DNA from 2 places in the Marinobacter salsuginis genome. Region 2 is predicted to be linked to the other one. Evidence: riboswitches for the same ligand, from Rfam matches in the RefSeq annotation. Region 2 holds a riboswitch; the other holds the start of a gene.
The links. Region 2 has a riboswitch for cobalamin ahead of GJU83_RS10385 (TonB-dependent receptor plug domain-containing protein). Riboswitches for the same ligand answer to the same signal wherever they lie in the genome.
Positions count from the first base shown of each region.

Region 1: it holds a riboswitch for cobalamin, as region 2 does, so the genes downstream of both, GJU83_RS08965 (ribonucleoside-diphosphate reductase subunit alpha) here and GJU83_RS10385 (TonB-dependent receptor plug domain-containing protein) in region 2, are expected to answer to the same signal.

Region 1 covers NZ_BGZH01000001.1:1,958,344-1,966,362, forward strand. Annotated here, with positions in the region: gene GJU83_RS08955 (CcdB family protein) at 1-53, shown strand, start outside; gene GJU83_RS08960 (ribonucleotide-diphosphate reductase subunit beta) at 525-1,583, opposite strand; gene GJU83_RS08965 (ribonucleoside-diphosphate reductase subunit alpha) at 1,614-4,379, opposite strand; cobalamin riboswitch at 4,507-4,685, opposite strand; gene GJU83_RS08970 (zinc ribbon domain-containing protein) at 4,841-5,194, opposite strand; gene fmdA (formamidase) at 5,200-6,432, opposite strand; gene GJU83_RS08980 (AAA family ATPase) at 6,534-7,577, opposite strand; gene GJU83_RS08985 (aliphatic amidase) at 7,593-8,019, opposite strand, start outside.
Region 2 covers NZ_BGZH01000001.1:2,289,692-2,297,710, forward strand. Annotated here, with positions in the region: gene msrB (peptide-methionine (R)-S-oxide reductase MsrB) at 1-798, shown strand, start outside; gene GJU83_RS10375 (3'-5' exonuclease) at 793-1,521, opposite strand; gene GJU83_RS10380 (putative nucleotidyltransferase substrate binding domain-containing protein) at 1,514-3,388, opposite strand; cobalamin riboswitch at 3,511-3,733, shown strand; gene GJU83_RS10385 (TonB-dependent receptor plug domain-containing protein) at 3,869-5,707, shown strand; gene GJU83_RS10390 (cobalamin-binding protein) at 5,738-6,622, shown strand; gene GJU83_RS10395 (FecCD family ABC transporter permease) at 6,609-7,583, shown strand; gene GJU83_RS10400 (ABC transporter ATP-binding protein) at 7,583-8,019, shown strand, end outside.

The DNA of each region.
Region 1 (8,019 bases), 330 kb from region 2:
ATTTCAGAGACCAGATTGTTGGAGCTTTGGACCTGGCTATCACCGGCATTTAACGCCAGCAATAAACGGCGCCCTGAAAAGGGCGTCCGGTGGAGGCCAAAGGCCGGAACGTATTTAATTGCCTTGTTATAAAAGGCACGGTTTCAGCGACCTTTCTTCTTGGCCGGTTTCCGAAGGTGGCCAACTACAAGAACCACTACACAAATGAACAAGATCAGCAAAAGGACCAACAGAAGGAGTCCTGTACCGCCTTCGCAGGTTTGCTCACAACCGAGAAGTCTTGCGAGGAAGCGAATCCCTCCCCTAAACAACCCGTCAAACAGTAGTTCTCCCAAAAACTCTCACCTACTTTTACCGGAGCCTAATTGCCCCGTGCTTATAACAGCTAATTATACGAACGCGTTCGTATATCTCCGCCGGCCATTGTGACTGATTCAACCCTAGCAGATAGTTACCTTCATTTCGCACCGGGTATCCCGGAGTTATGCGAACGTGTTCGTATAACTCCGGCTGTTCAGGCGGGTTTACCACTCCAACTGAGCACCGGTCTGGTACTCGATCACCCGTGTCTCGAAGAAGTTCTTTTCCTTCCGCAAGGTGGCCTGCTCGTCCAGCCAGGGCGACACGTTCTTCGCCCCAGGGAACGGCTCTTCCAGTCCGACGGTGCGGGCACGGCGGTTGGCCACGAAACGGAACTGTTCGCTGTGATACTCGGCGGAGTAGCCGAGTATCGGGTCCCGCAGGATGTAGTCCGCATAGGCCTTCTCGGCGGCTTCGGATTCGTCCCACATCTCGCGCACGGCCTTCGGGTCGAAGGTGATGTTCTCCTCTTCCACGATCTGGTTGACCACTTTCAGGCCGAATGAGAAGTGCATGGCCTCGTCCCGCAGGATGTACTGCAGCTGTTCGCCGGTGCCTCGCATCAGGCCACGGCGCTGGAGGGCGAAGATGGGGCTGAAGCCGTTGTAGAACCAGGTGCCTTCGAACACCGCCGCGAAGAACAGGTAGGACATGATGAATTCCTGCAGGTCGTCCTTGTTACGCAGGTTCATGTCCGGGCGCATGGCCGCATCCAGCCGGCGGTTGGCAATCTGGATCTTGCCGTTGATGGCGGGTACCACGCGGTAGCGGTTGTAGATCTCGCTCTGGTCCAGGTTGAGGGTTTCGATGCAGTGCTGGTAGGCCCAGGTGTGCATGGCCTCCTCGTATACCTGCCGGGCCTGGTAGATCTGCAGCTCGGGCGCGCTCATCTTCTCCATCACCGCCAGGCCGATGTTGCGCATGGCCAGGATGTCGGAGGTGGTGAGGTAAGCCAACACGTTCTCGTACACATGTTTTTCCGGCGCAGTCAGCCGGTGATGGTAATCGTGAACGTCCTGGGCCATGTTCACGTCCAGTGGGGTCCAGTGGTTCTTGTTGGCGTTCATGAAGTACTCCCAGGCCCAGGGGTACTTGAACGGTGCCAGCTGGTTGATGTCGGTTTCGCCATTGATAACGCGTTTGTCGTCCACGTTCACCGGTGCCGGGGCACCGGGATGCGTGGCTTTGGATTCGGTTTTTGGTTCGTCGTCCCAATCAAGCATGGTTATGCCTCGCAATCGTTAAGTGAGCAGTTACTGACAGGCTTCGCAGTCGGGATCATCGATGCTGCAAACCTGCGGCTGCGGTGCGGCAACCGGGGCGGTTTTCTCAGCGCCAGTGGCGCCCAGGGAGCGCAGGTAATAGGTGGTTTTGAGCCCACGTTCCCAGGCCAGCTGGTACAGGGCGTCCAGCTTTTTGCCGCTGGGTTCGGCCATGTACAAATTCAGGCTCTGGGCCTGGTCCAGCCACTTCTGGCGCCGGGCGGCGGCTTCCACCAGCCATCTTGCGTCGATTTCGAAGGCGGTGGCGTAACGGGCCTTGAGTTCCGCCGGGATGCGGTCGATTTGCTGAACGGAGCCGTCGAAGTATTTGAGGTCGTTCACCATCACGTTGTCCCACAGACCTTCGGCCTTGAGATCCCGCACCAGGGACGGATTCACTACCGTGAACTCGCCGGAGAGATTCGATTTCACGAACAGGTTCTGGTACGCCGGTTCGATGGACTGGGACACACCCACGATGTTGGAAATCGTCGCCGTGGGGGCGATGGCCATGACGTTGCTGTTGCGCATGCCGTTTTTCGCGATCAGTTCACGCACCGGCGACCAGTCCAGCCGGGCGTTGCTGTTCACAGACAGATCCCCTTCCCGGCGGTTTTCCTTCAGCAGATTGATGGAGTCGATCGGCAGGATGCCCTGCTGCCAGAGTGAACCCTCATAGCTTTCATAGGCGCCTCGCTCACCCGCCAGCGTGGCGGACGCCCGGATGGCGAAGTAGCTGAGTTGCTCCATGGCAACGTCGGCAAACTCAACCGCTTCCGGGCTGGAATACGGCAGGCCCAATTGATAGAGCGCGTCCTGAAAACCCATGAGGCCAAGGCCGACCGGGCGATGCCTGAGGTTGGATTTGCGGGCCTGGGGCACGGCGTAATAGTTGATGTCGATAACGTTATCGAGCATGCGCACGGCGGTGTTTACCGTCTGTTCCAGGCGCTGCACATCCAGCTCGCCGTTGGCGATGTGAGCCGCCAGGTTCACGGAACCGAGGTTGCATACAGCGATCTCGTCGGCACTGGTGTTCAGGGTGATTTCGGTGCACAGGTTAGAGCTGTGCACCACGCCCCGGTGCTGCTGGGGAGAACGCAGGTTGCACGGGTCCTTGAAGGTAATCCAGGGGTGGCCGGTTTCGAACAGAACCGTCAGCATCTTGCGCCAGAGCTGCTTGGCCGGGATCTTCTTGAACAGCTTGATCTTGCCCTGCTCGGCCAGCGCCTCGTAATGCTCGTAGCGTTCCCGGAAGGCGTTGCCGTACAGGTCGTGCAGATCCGGCGCATCGCTGGGGGAGAATAGAGTCCAGTCACGGTCTTCGCGCATGCGCTCGATCAGCAGATCGGGCACCCAGTTGGCGGTGTTCATATCGTGGGTGCGGCGGCGTTCGTCGCCGGTGTTCTTGCGCAGTTCCAAGAATTCCTCGATGTCCAGGTGCCAGCTTTCCAGGTAGGCGCAAACCGCGCCCTTGCGCTTGCCGCCCTGGTTTACCGCCACCGCGGTGTCATTCACCACTTTCAGGAAAGGCACCACACCCTGGCTCTGGCCGTTGGTGCCCTTGATGTGGGAGCCCAGCGCCCGAACCGGTGTCCAGTCGTTGCCCAGGCCGCCAGCCCATTTCGACAGCATGGCGTTGTCGCGGATGGCGCCGTAGATGTCTTCAAGGTCGTCGCCCACCGTCGTCAGGTAACAGGACGACAGCTGGGAGTGGCGGGTGCCGCTGTTAAACAGCGTGGGCGTGGACGCCATGTAGTCGAACGACGACAACAGGTTGTAGAACTCGATGGCGCGGGCATTCGGGTCGTCTTCGCGCAGGGCCAGGCCCATGGCAACGCGCATGAAAAATACCTGGGGCAACTCGAGGCGGGCCTTGTTCCAGTGTAGGAAGTAACGGTCGTACAGGGTTTGCAGGCCCAGGAAGCCGAACTGCAGGTCACGCTCCGGTTTCAGGGCGGCTCCCAGGCGCTCCAGGTCGAAAGCGGCCAGGGCTTCATCCAGCAGTTCATAACGAATACCTGCCTCGATAAAGGCACTCAGGGCCTGTGGATAAATCTCCGCCAATGGCAGACTGATGGGCAGGCCCAGGGCGGCGGCATTCTCCAGACGAAGTTGCTCAAGGAGCAGGCGCGCGGTGACGGCACTGTAGTCCGGCTCCCGCTCAATCCGGCTGCGGGCGGTCATGATCAGGGCCGACAGCACGTCTTCCTCGGCGATGCCGTCATAGAGATTGGTAAGGGCATCGTCCACCAGGGAATCGCCGTCAATGCCCTCCAGCCCTGTGGCGGCTTGCTCCACCTGCAATTTCATCAGCCCCAGATCCAGGGGAGCGATTTCACCGCTGGTCTTTTTCACGGTCAGGTGCGGGTGCGCCTCAACCGGGGCATGGCGGGCACGCTCGCGGGCATGCTCTTCCCGGTACAGTACGTAGGCGCGGGCCACCTTCTGTTCCTCCGCCCGCATCAGGGCCAGTTCCACCTGATCCTGGATGTCTTCGATATGCACCTTGCCACCGGCTTTCAGGCGGCGACCGATGGCCTGGATCACCTGGTCAGTCACCCGATGTACGGCATCGTTGATTCGGGCGGAGCCGGCGGCCTTGTAACCCTCGACGGCGAGGAAGGCTTTGGTCACGGCAATGCTGATCTTCGACGGGTCGAAGCCTACGAGCGTGCCGTTGCGCTTGATGACCTGGAGGGATTCGGTATCGGTGTGCGAGGTTGGCCGGGGTTCGGCCAGGGCTGAGGCGGACATGTGTGTTCTCCTGAATACGCGTTGAATTCCTTTCACCATCGCGTACGCAGGGGCACACCTCGCCATAGGAATGGCTGGGCATAACCGGTCTGCTCACCCTGGGTCGCGAAGGTGCAGTCAGGAGCCGTGAAGCTCCGTATCCCTGGCAGGTCTTCGGACTCAGGGGCGTGAATCGTTCGATTCGGCCTCGCTCGGCGACTTCCCGGTATCAACCAGTGTCTTAATGCCGTGCTTGTTCCCCAATACCGCTGCGCGTCAGTTCCGGAGTCTCACCGGATTCCCGATACCAGAATGTGTGGGGCGATCACGCGCTGACCGATTTGGTTACGCACTGATCACTACATCTGGTATTTGACCAAGGATAAAAACACTATATACACGATATCCAGAAGGAACAACCAGCAGAATAAAAAAAGGCCCCGGAGAGGGGGCCAAACACGTGACAGTATCAACTCAGCCAATCAGTGGCTGATCATCCAGGGCCGCATGGAGGGAAACATCTTCTTCCCATCAGCGGTGTAGAACAGCATGGACTTACCGGGTTTCGGGGAGCCGCAGCCGCAGGCCCGGCTGTGCTCCTTATCGTGGGCCCGTCGGTCCGCGGTGGAAAAAACCGGTTCGTGTCGGGACCGCTCGTTCCGGTCCTCAGCCGCCCTTTTAGCCGGGTCCATGGCCGCAATATGCGATGGCAACACGATCACCCTGGGCGAAAGCGCCTTGCAGGTCGGACATTCCGCCGGCTTGGCCGCATCCTCCATGGTAGCCAGGGTATTGAACAGGCCGTGCTCCCGGCACTTGTAGTCATACACAGGCATGGTGATTACTCCTTATCTTTCGACAACGGTACGTCCATGCCCCCGCTGACTTTCTTCTGGGGGCCTTCAGCGGACGGGTTGATGTCAAAGTCAAAGATGCCCGTGGGCAGCCAGAGTGTGGCGCAGGCATTGGGGATATCCACCACGCCGCTGATGTGGCCTTCCACCGGTGCACAACCGAGAATCGCGTAGGCCTGGGCCTTGGTGTAGCCGAACTTGGTCATGTACTCGATGGCGTTCAGGCAGGCCTGGCGATAGGCCACATGCACGTCCAGGTAATGCTGGCCGCCGTCTTCGTCTACGGAGATGCCTTCGAAGATCACATAGTCGTCGTAACGGGGCTTGATCGGACTGGGCTTGAACACCGGGTTCTTGATGCCGTATTTCTTCACGCCGTCCTTGATCAGGTTAACCCGCAGGTGAATCCAGCCGGCCATCTCGATGGCGCCGCAGAAGGTGATTTCGCCATCGCCCTGGCTGAAGTGAAGGTCGCCCACGGACAGGCCGGCACCATCCACGTAAACCGGGAAGTAAACCTTGGAACCGCGGGAAAGGTCTTTGATGTCACAGTTACCACCGTGCTCACGGGGCGGCACGGTACGTGCGGCTTCAGCGCCGGCGGCTTTGGCCGCTTCACCGGTCATCTGGCCCATGTGGGCGGTCTCGCCGTTGGGCAGTGTCGCCAGTTCCGGCACACGCTCAGGATCGGTGGCCACCAGGCCAGCTTCCCGCTTGTTCCAGGTTTCCAGCAGCTCCCTGGAGGGCAGGCAGCCGATCAGGCCCGGGTGAATCAGGCCGGCAAATTCCACGTTGGGAATGTGGCGGGATTTGGTGAACATGCCGTTGAAGTCCCAGATGGATTTCTGGGCTTCCGGGAAGTGTTCGGTCAGGAAGCCGCCACCGTTCTGCTTGGAGAAGAACCCGTTGAAGCCCCACTGGCTTTCTTCGAAGGTGCCGATGTCGAGGATGTCCACTTCCAGCAGGTCGCCGGGCTCGGCACCCTCCACGCCGATCGGGCCAGACAGGAAGTGCACCTGGCTGAGATCGACATCCCGCACGTCGTCGGCACTGTCGTCGTTCTTGATCTGGCCGCCGGTCCAGTCGTAGCACTCGACGATAAAATCGTCGCCCGGCTTGACGGTGGCTACCAGCGGAATGTCCGGGTGCCAGCGGTTGTGGATTTTGTCGTTCTCATAAGCCGACTTGTTCAGATCGATCTTGATAATGGTTTCAGCCATAACGGGCGCTCCTTGGTGTTGGCTTGCACGATTAGGTAACGCCTTTACTATCCGGAATCCCGTGCCGGTGAGGTATTCGCGAAATGCCCCCGGTGACTACGTCATTCGACGTATTGGTCAACGGTGACCGTGTTGCCCTTCAGTCCGGCACGGAACCGACGGCACTCAGGATAGGCCAGCAGTGCCCGCGCTACCGCCGGCTCCAGGCGCTGGCGAAATGCTCGCAACAATTCCCTTGCCCCGTAGCGGGCGTCGTAACTCCGGCAGAGTTCAGTACGTAATGCTGGCGACAGAATGAGCTCCGCGTGTTTCTTCGAAAGCCGGCGATTGAGGCCCGCCAGCTCGATGTCCAGCAGGGCTTCCAGCCAGTTGTCGGTGAGGCGGTTAAAGGTGAGGATCTGGTCAATCCGGTTGAGAAACTCAGGGTCGAAATGGCGTCGCAAGGCAGCATCGCGAATGGCCTCGCCCTTGCCGGGCGATAAACCAAGCCAGCGCCGCCATCCCCGCTGGTATCGCTGTTGGTGGGTCTCAGCGTCCAGGGCACCGGCGTTGCTGGTCATGAAGATCAGGGTGTTGCGGAAGTCGATCTCCCGATTGCCGGAGGGGAAGACCAGTCGGCCGGTGTCGAGCACATTGAGCAGGGTTCGGACCACTTCCTTGCTGGCCTTCTCGATTTCATCGAACAGCACGATGCCGGGTTTGCTGAAGGAACCCTGAACCTTGTCCAGATCAAACAGGCTATGGCCTTCCTTGCTGCCCACGTAGCCCGGAGGCGCGCCGGTGAGTGCCGCCGCGTAATGCTCCTGGGCCAGGGTATTCATGTCGATCCGGCACAGGCCATCCCGGTTGCCATGAATGGCTTCGGCGATCAGGCGCACGGTTTCGGTCTTGCCCACCCCCGTAGGCCCCAGGAACAGGTGCACCGCCAGCGGCCGGTTTTCCTCGCCAATGTCGGCTTTTACCCGCACCAGCATGGATTCCATGGCGTCAAGGGCCTCGTCCTGGCCGACGATGTTTTGCCGCAGGCGGGCCATGACAAGATCAGGCTCGAAACGGAACCGGGAAGCACGAACCGGGCCTGAAGCGGCCCGGTTCTTTTCGATGGACTCCCGGTTGGCTTCCAGCCGTTCGTTAATAAACGGCATCAGCACCTCCCGGGCTTATGCCCCTGCAGATTTTTCCTTGCCATCAAACGGCAATTCGCCCACCGGGCATTCGGCGGTACCCACGGTCTTTCGGGTCATCGCCTCAACGTTTTCCTGAGCCTTCTGGGCATCCATGACCCAGGTGCGATAGAACTCGAACGGGCAGTCTGCCACGCCCTTGTCACCGTCACCGGAGGCATGCACGCCGGTGTAGCCCCGGTGCAGCAGTTTGAACAGGTGGTTCTGGGACTGGTCATTGGCGCGGGCATCGCGGATCTGGCTAACCGACAGCTGGGCATACTGGATGCCCATATCCTCCTCGCCACATTCGCCAAGAGTTCGGCCATCAAAGCCGATAATGGCCGAATGACCAAAGTAGGAATACACGCCGTCAAAACCAGAGGCGTTGGCAACGGCCACATAACAGTTGTTGGCCCAGGCC
Region 2 (8,019 bases):
ATTTTCTACCATAACGCCGCGCAGAAGCGCCTGGCCGAGGAAGCCGTTGCAGAGTTGGAGGCTTCCGGCGTCTACGAGAAGCCCGTGGTGATTGAAATCGTGCCATTTGAGAAGTTCTATGAGGCCGAGGAATACCACCAGGATTACTACGACAAGAACCCGGTGCGCTACAACTTCTACACCTTCAACTCTGGCCGCTACCAGTTTATCGAGAAGGTGTATGGCGAAGACTACGAGCTTGATTACACCCGTTTCCAGGAGAACGCCACGGTGGATGCCAGTGACAACCTGGTGGGCAGTGACAGCGGCAATAAACAATCCGGCCAGATGGGCAGTGGCTTTGACCAGGAAAGCTTTGAAAAGCCGAGCCAGGAGGCGCTGAAACAGCGCCTGACCGATATGCAGTACGAGGTTACCCAGGAAGACGGCACCGAGCCTGCGTTCAATAACAAGTACTGGGACAACAAGAAGCCAGGGCTTTACGTGGATATTGTCTCGGGCGAACCCCTGTTCTCATCCCGCGACAAGTACAAATCCGGCACCGGCTGGCCCAGCTTTACCCGGCCAATCACCCCTGATGCTGTAGTGGAACGTGAAGACAATTCGTTCTTCATGACCCGCACGGAAATCCGCAGCGTTCACGCGGACTCCCATCTTGGACACGTGTTCAATGATGGCCCCGCGCCAACTGGACTGCGCTACTGCATGAACTCCGCGGCGATGGACTTTATCCCGCTGGAGCAGATGGCAGAGGCCGGCTATGGCAAGTGGATTGACGACGTCAAACCGGCATCATAGCCAGAGATCTCCGATGCGGGTCTCCCGGCTGAAATGGTGCAATACCTGTGCTTGCAGCAATTCGGCGGTGGCAACCGCATCAATCAGGGCGTTATGGGCGGCATAATGGGGCAGCCCATAACGCAGCCGGCTGTCAGCCAGTCGAATGGACACGGGTTTTTTCCCCAGCAATCGTTGCCAGCGTGACGGATTACGGTCCGGGTGCAGATGCGCCTCGATAGCCATGGTATCGATCAACGGAAACCGGATGCCTTCCCCCAGTCGCCATTGCAGTGCGACGTCAAAGAACGATCTCTCGATGTTGCGGTAGTGGACCACGGGAATACGACCGTTCAGGCAGGCAAACAGGTCCTTCAGGATATCTTTCATATCGGGTGCCTGGTCGATATCACTGTGGGTAATGCCGTGAATCGTGATTGAGGTCTGGTGCAACGGAAGCTTGGGCCGCACGATCCAGTGGCGGGCCTTTCCCAACTGGATGCCATCGAGGGTGAACGGCACCAGGCCGATACTGACAATCGAATGTTGACTGGCGTCCAGGCCGGTCGTCTCGAAATCGAGCGCGACAAAAGGCACGTCGGACATGGGCGTCTCCGGCGACACACATCCGCTTTCGTAAAAGGCTTTCAGAATCGGTGACTTGCTTTGCTCAGCCAGGGCTTCGAACTGCTCGGGCCATGGCAGGCGTGTAACAGAATTCCCGGCCTGCTCCTCACTAGACATTACGAGCCACCGTGGCGTGATACCGGAATTTCAGGAACTTCTGGGCACCGCTGACCACCTGGAAGGCGTCTTTCAGGTGGCTGCGCTCAAACGGTGAAAGGTCCTCGGGCCGAACGTTGTTGTCCGGCTGTCGGTCCGCCTCGATGGCCAGGGCCTGGTGCCGAATACGCACAATGGAGATGAACTCCAGAGCGTCCCGAAGGTTGCCCAGATCGTCCTCCAGCAGCAGCTTGGTGTTGCCGATGGCTTTCAGACGCTCGAACGAGTTCTGTGCGCGGGAGCCGCAGGCCAGGGCGTGAACCCGGATCAGGTCTGACAGGGGCGCCGTACCCCGACGTTTCAGGTTGAAGGTCTTCTGGTGCTTGCCATCTTCTTCCAGCACGAAAGTCCGGAAAAAGCCGATCGGGGGCGTGCGGTTCAGGGCATTGCGGGCCAGCATTGCCAGGAACCGCTGGCTGTTGCTGGCCTTTTCGGCCACCAGAGTTTTCAGTTGTTCGGCAAAGTCGGTTTCCCCGTAGATACCGTCCAGATCAAAGAAGATGTTGCTGTTTAACAAGGCTTCGGCCTTGGGGTTATCAATCCAGTCGGTGAAGTAGTCCTTCCAGACCCGCAGTGGCTGCCGCCATTTCTGGTTGGTGGCCATGATGTCGCCGGTGCAGTAGGTGTAGCCGCACTCCGCAAGGCCATCGCTGACAAATTTCGCCAGTGCCAGGAAGTACTCATCGTGCTCTTCCGGCACGAAGCTGTCGTCCAGAATCATGGCGTTATCCTGGTCGGTAACAACCAGCTGTTCGTCCCGCGCCATGGACCCCAGCGCCATAAAACAATAGGGCACGGGTGGCGGCCCGAGTTTCTCCTCGCCCAGGGCCAGCAGGCGCTGGGTAAAGCTGCGCCCGATCCCGGCCATGGCACTGCCAATCATGTGGGAGTTGGCGTCTTCGTTCACCATGCGTACAAAGCTGTCCCGCACATCCAGACTGATTTTCTTCAGGCCCTTCACATCCTGCTGGTGGTAGATGTTGCTGACCAGGTAAAGGCTGCTCTGGCTCTCGTACTTCACGATGTCAGACAGCGCAATGACGCCGCGAACCTCATCACCATCCATCACCGGCAGGTGGTGCACATTGTTGTGCAGCATGGTGAGCATGGCCTCGAAGATGAATATGTTCGAACGGATGGTGATCAGATCCTCCGACATGATCTCGCTGATAGGCGTTTCGGAGGCTAATGCCTCGCTGAGGGCCCGGGTGCGCAGGTCGCGGTCGGTGATGATGCCCTTGAGCAAGGGCTTGTCGCCCTCCTCGTCCATCAGCAGCAGTGCCGAGACGCCGTGCTCGGTCATAATCCGCGCTGCTTCCTGCAGTCGGACGGTGTGGGGGGCGGACACCGGCTCCCGGGAAATCAGCCGGGTGACCTTGGAGGTCATGAGCTGGTTGGATTTTTCCCGCCGGGATACAGCGGAGCGCAGGCGGCTTCGGTCCTCAATCTCAACGAAATCGGCAAAGTTGTCGTCGTTTTCCCAGAGGTACTGGAACGTATCGTAAGGAATCTTGTACAGCAGAACGTCTTCGAGGGCTTTGGCGGGAAAGCGAACTTTCCGGTTCATCAGCAGGCCAAACTGGCCGAAGACTTCACCCTCGCTGATCCGGTTGTAGAGTTCTCCGGTGCGCCGATAGATCTCTACTGCACCACTGCGTACGTAGAACAGCCAGCTGCTGGGATCACCCAGTTCCAGAATCTGGCTCCCGGCCTTGAAGTAAACAACCTCTATGTCGCCAACCACCCGGTCGAGCAGTTCCTCGGTCATCTCGTCGAACGGCGGGTATTGAGCCATGTGATTGCGGATGTCGACCAGCTCGGCCTGCATAAAACTCCCTGTTCTGGCGAAGAAAAAGTGATTGTCAGTCAAGGAATATAGCAGTGGCAGAAGCCTGCGACCATGTCGACCTTTGATGGATTTCATTGACCGGTTACCCCGGTGTTGCTAGCCTTGCCACACTTTTTTCAGGTGTCCGTCGCAAAGCGCGACGGATGAAACGGGAAATCGGTGAGCCTGGCACAGCCAGTGCAAGTCCGATGCTGCCCCCGCAACGGTAAGCAGGACAACGGCAATCTATGCGCCACTGTGTCGCCACGACATGGGAAGGTGATTGCCCGGGAACCCCAGGTTCCGCCTGCCAGCCCGGAGACCGGCCTGGAAAAACACCCGATGTTGCGGTGGGCAACCTGGGTGGGTGATATGCCGGTTCCGCTTTTCTGTTGCCAGTCTACCGCCTGCCCCTACTCCCTGTTCCGCAACGAAAACCAGATTTCCGTGCGGGTGCGCGCGGAGTGCGGAGCAAGCTCTATGTTCAGAATTCAATGCCCTGTTTTGTTGGCCGGCGTTTCCCTGGCCGCCCTGCCTCTGGCCGTTTCGGCCCAGTCTTCTCCAGAATCCGATGCCCTGGATCCGATCGTGGTTACCGCGACACTGGGCCCCAAGACCGTTGGCGAGAGCCTGTCTTCAGTGACGGTCATCGAGAAAGAGGATATTGATCGGCAACAGCCCGCGGAATTCCGCGACCTGTTGCGCGCCCAGCCGGGGATCAACGTGGTATCGGACGGCAGCTACGGCAAGACTACCAGCGTATTCCTGCGTGGCGCGGGCAGCTCGGGTACCGTGCTGCTTCTCGATGGTATCCGCCTGCGCTCTGCCTCCGCGGGTATCCCACCCTGGCAGTTTTTGCCTCCCGAATTGATGGAGCGGGTTGAGCTGGTGCGGGGCGCGAAGAGCTCCCTCTATGGTGCCGATGCGGTCGGTGGCGTCATCCAGGCGTTCACCCTGGAACCGGAGGCCGGGCGCCAGGGTTGGGGCGAGCTGAAAGGCGGTTCCCATGAAACCCGTGAGGTAACGGCCGGAATGGCTGGCCGGGAAGGCCGTTCGTCGTTCCTGGCCGGTGGCGTTTATTCGGATACCGATGGCACGAACTTGCGTGCTGGCGGCGAAGACAAAGGATTCCGGAACGCTGGGGGCCTGGCCAAATTGAGCCACAGCTTCGACCAGGGCGGCGGCGCAGGGCTGACGGTGTTCCAGTCTGAAGGTAATACCGAGTTTGAAGGCGGTGATACCGATTTCCTGATCCGTGCCATGGGGCTGCATCTGGAAGCGGTTGCCAGTGACTACTGGCGCACACGGATCCAGTTCTCGGAAGCCCGCGACGAACAGGATACCTTCGGAGCCAATCCCAGCACGTTCGACACCCTGTCTCGCTCCGCGCGCTGGGAAAACACCCTGACGGCCGGTGTTCATGAGCTGGTTCTGGGTACGGAGGTCATGCTTGACGAAGTCGATGGCACCAGCAACTTCACAGAGGACAGTCGGACCAACAGCGCGGTTTTCGGTCAGGGCCGTTTGAACTTTGATGCCACCGATCTGATGCTCAGTCTGCGTCTGGATGACAACGAGGCCTATGGCAAAGAGGAGACTGGCGGTGTGGCCTTTGGTCACCAGCTGGACCGCGCCCATCGCTTTCGCCTCAGCTATGCGACATCGTTCCGGGCACCCACCTTTAATGACCTTTACCTGACGGTGCCGTTCTACACCGGTAATCCTGAGCTCGATGCGGAAGAGGGGCAGATGGTCGAAGCCGGTTTCTCCGGGCGATATGACCAGTGGTACTGGGACATTGCGCTTTATCAGAACGACGTGAAAGACCTGATTACCTACGTGTCGGACCCGGTGACCTTTGAGGGCACCATGGAAAACGTCGAGACGGCAAGAATCCGTGGCGTTGAGGTTTCTTCCGGTATCGAGACGGCTGACTGGAATCTGGCGGCAGCAGTAACCTACGCGGATACCGAGAACCGCGATACCGGCGCCCGTTTACCACGCCGCGCGGAAAAGAACCTGCGTCTGGATATCGATCGCCTGTTCTCACAGTGGTCTGTGGGCGCCAGCTTTATTGCTGAGAGTGACCGCTACAATGATGCGGAAAATACCAGTCTGCTACCGGGCTATGGCACGGTAGACCTGAGAGCGGCCTGGAACTTCCAGCCTGGCTGGTCGGCCTCGTTCAAGGTTGATAACGTGCTGGATCGTCGCTATGCCACCAGCATCGGGTATGACAGTGCGACCTTCGCGCCCTTTGATTATCTGGCCGCCGGACGAACCTTCATGGCCTCGGTGCGCTATGATTTCCAGCAGTAAATTCATTGATCTGAGAGGCTTCCGCCCTCTATGAGGCACCTCTGGCTCGCTGCACTGTGTGTACTGTCTCTGCTTGCGCCCTCGTTGGCGCAGGCCGAGGGACCCTGCGCACGCGATGCACTGAACCAGAAGGTATGCCTGGCCGAGCCAGCGCAGCGTATTGTTTCTCTGTCACCGGGCGCCACGGAGCTGCTGTTCTCCGCCGGTGCCGGCGAAAAGGTCGTGGCGGCGAGTGCCTGGAGCGACTACCCGCCAGAGGCGGAGAACTTATCGCAGGTGGGTGACAGCAATCGTCTGGACCTCGAAGCGATCGTTTCGATGGCACCGGATCTGGTGGTGGCCTGGGTGGATGGCAATTCCCGCAGCCAGCTGGCACGGCTTTCGGGTCTTGGTATTCCGGTTCTCTGGCTTGCTCCGCGAACCTTCGACGACATTGCGATGGCAGTATCGGATCTGGCGTTGCTCACGGGCTCACCGGATCTCGGGAATGATCGGGCCGAAGCGTTTCGCGCAGAAATGGCCGGGCTGAAAGCCCGGTATGCCGATGCCAGACCGGTCAGGGTGTTCTATCAGATATGGGACCAGCCCCTGATGACCGTGAACCGGGAAGAACTGATCAGCAAAGCCATAACCCTGTGCGGCGGCGTGAATGTGTTTGGCGAGCTGCCACGGCTGGTGCCCCGGATCAGCCGGGAGGCGGTGCTCGAAGCCAACCCCGAAGCCATTATCACGGCCGGCTCGTCGGATGACAGGCAATGGCTTGAGGCCTGGCGAGAGTTCCCGGGCCTTGCCGCGGTAGCCTCAGGCAACCTCTTCCTGGAACCACCCGATCTGCTGGCGCGCCCCACGCTACGTATGGCAGACGGCGCCAGGCACCTGTGCCAGACCCTGGAGCAGGCCCGTGCCAATCTCTAGCCCGTACAAACCGCTTTTTGTTCTGCTGCTGGCAGGGTTTATGGCGGCTCTGCTTTCCGTCAGTATCGGCAGCACCGCCATCGGTTTTGAAGACACTTTGCGAGTGATAACCGGCAGTGGCACTGAACTTCAGCAAACGCTGATTCTTGAATTGCGTCTGCCCCGCACCCTGAGTGCCTTTGCAACAGGCGGTTTGCTGGCCGTAGCCGGGGCTTTGATGCAGGTGTTGTTGCGAAATCCCCTGGCCGATCCTTACGTGCTCGGGTTGTCTGGCGGTGCCGCCGTGGGCGCGTTATTGGCCATGCTGGCCGGCGCTGCCGGTTTCCTGGTGTCCGGCTCCGCGTTTGCCGGTGCCATGCTGGCCACCTTGCTGGTGTTTGGTCTGGCCCACGGCAGTGGCAGCTGGACGCCCTCGCGGCTGTTGCTCACCGGCGTGGTGGTTGCCGCCGGCTGGGGCGCCATCATCACACTGATCCTCTCGATGACCCCGGCCAGTCGATTACCGGGCATGCTGTACTGGCTGATGGGCGATCTTTCCAATGCAGCCACGCCCTGGCCGGGACTGACTATTCTTGTGGCCGTGTGCCTGATGGTGTTTCCGCTGGGCCGGGCCCTGAACGTGTTGGCCCGGGGTTCCCTGCAGGCGGCGGCCCTCGGTGTCTCGGTACGGCCTCTTGAATGGTCGATTTACCTGATGGCCAGCCTTTTGACCGCCACGGCCGTCACCATGGCCGGTTCCGTAGGCTTTGTAGGTCTGGTGGTGCCCCACATGTTGCGGCTGGTGCTGGGCAACGACCAGCGGCTGATTCTGCCAGCCTGCGCACTGGCCGGCGGCACGCTTCTGGTGCTGGCGGACACGCTGGCGCGGGTGGTCATCGCCCCGGAACAGTTGCCGGTGGGCGTGATCACCGCGCTGATCGGTGTGCCAACCTTCCTGTACCTGCTGTATCGGAGCCGATGATGACACGCCTGGCCACCGAAGCGCTGATCATCGATATTCCCGGGCGAGCCTCAGGCTCCCCCCTGAATCTGGCCATAGAGCCCGGGCAGGTCTGGGGCGTGCTTGGCCCCAACGGCGTGGGTAAAACCACCTTGCTCCATACCCTGGCAGGATTGCGGGAGCCCAGAAGCGGGCAACTGCTGCTCGACGACACCCCGCTACACGACATCCGCCGCAAGATTGTCTCGCAGCGGATGGGGCTGGTGTTCCAGGACCGGCAGGATGGATTCCCGGCCACGGTCCTTGAGACCGCCCTTATCGGCCGCCACCCCTGGTTATCCCCCTGGCAGATGGAGAGTGGCGAGGATCTCGCGATTGCCGAAAAAGCGCTGGGAGCGTTGGACGTCATCCACCTGAAGGATCGCCTGGTGAACACCCTCTCCGGCGGCGAACGCCA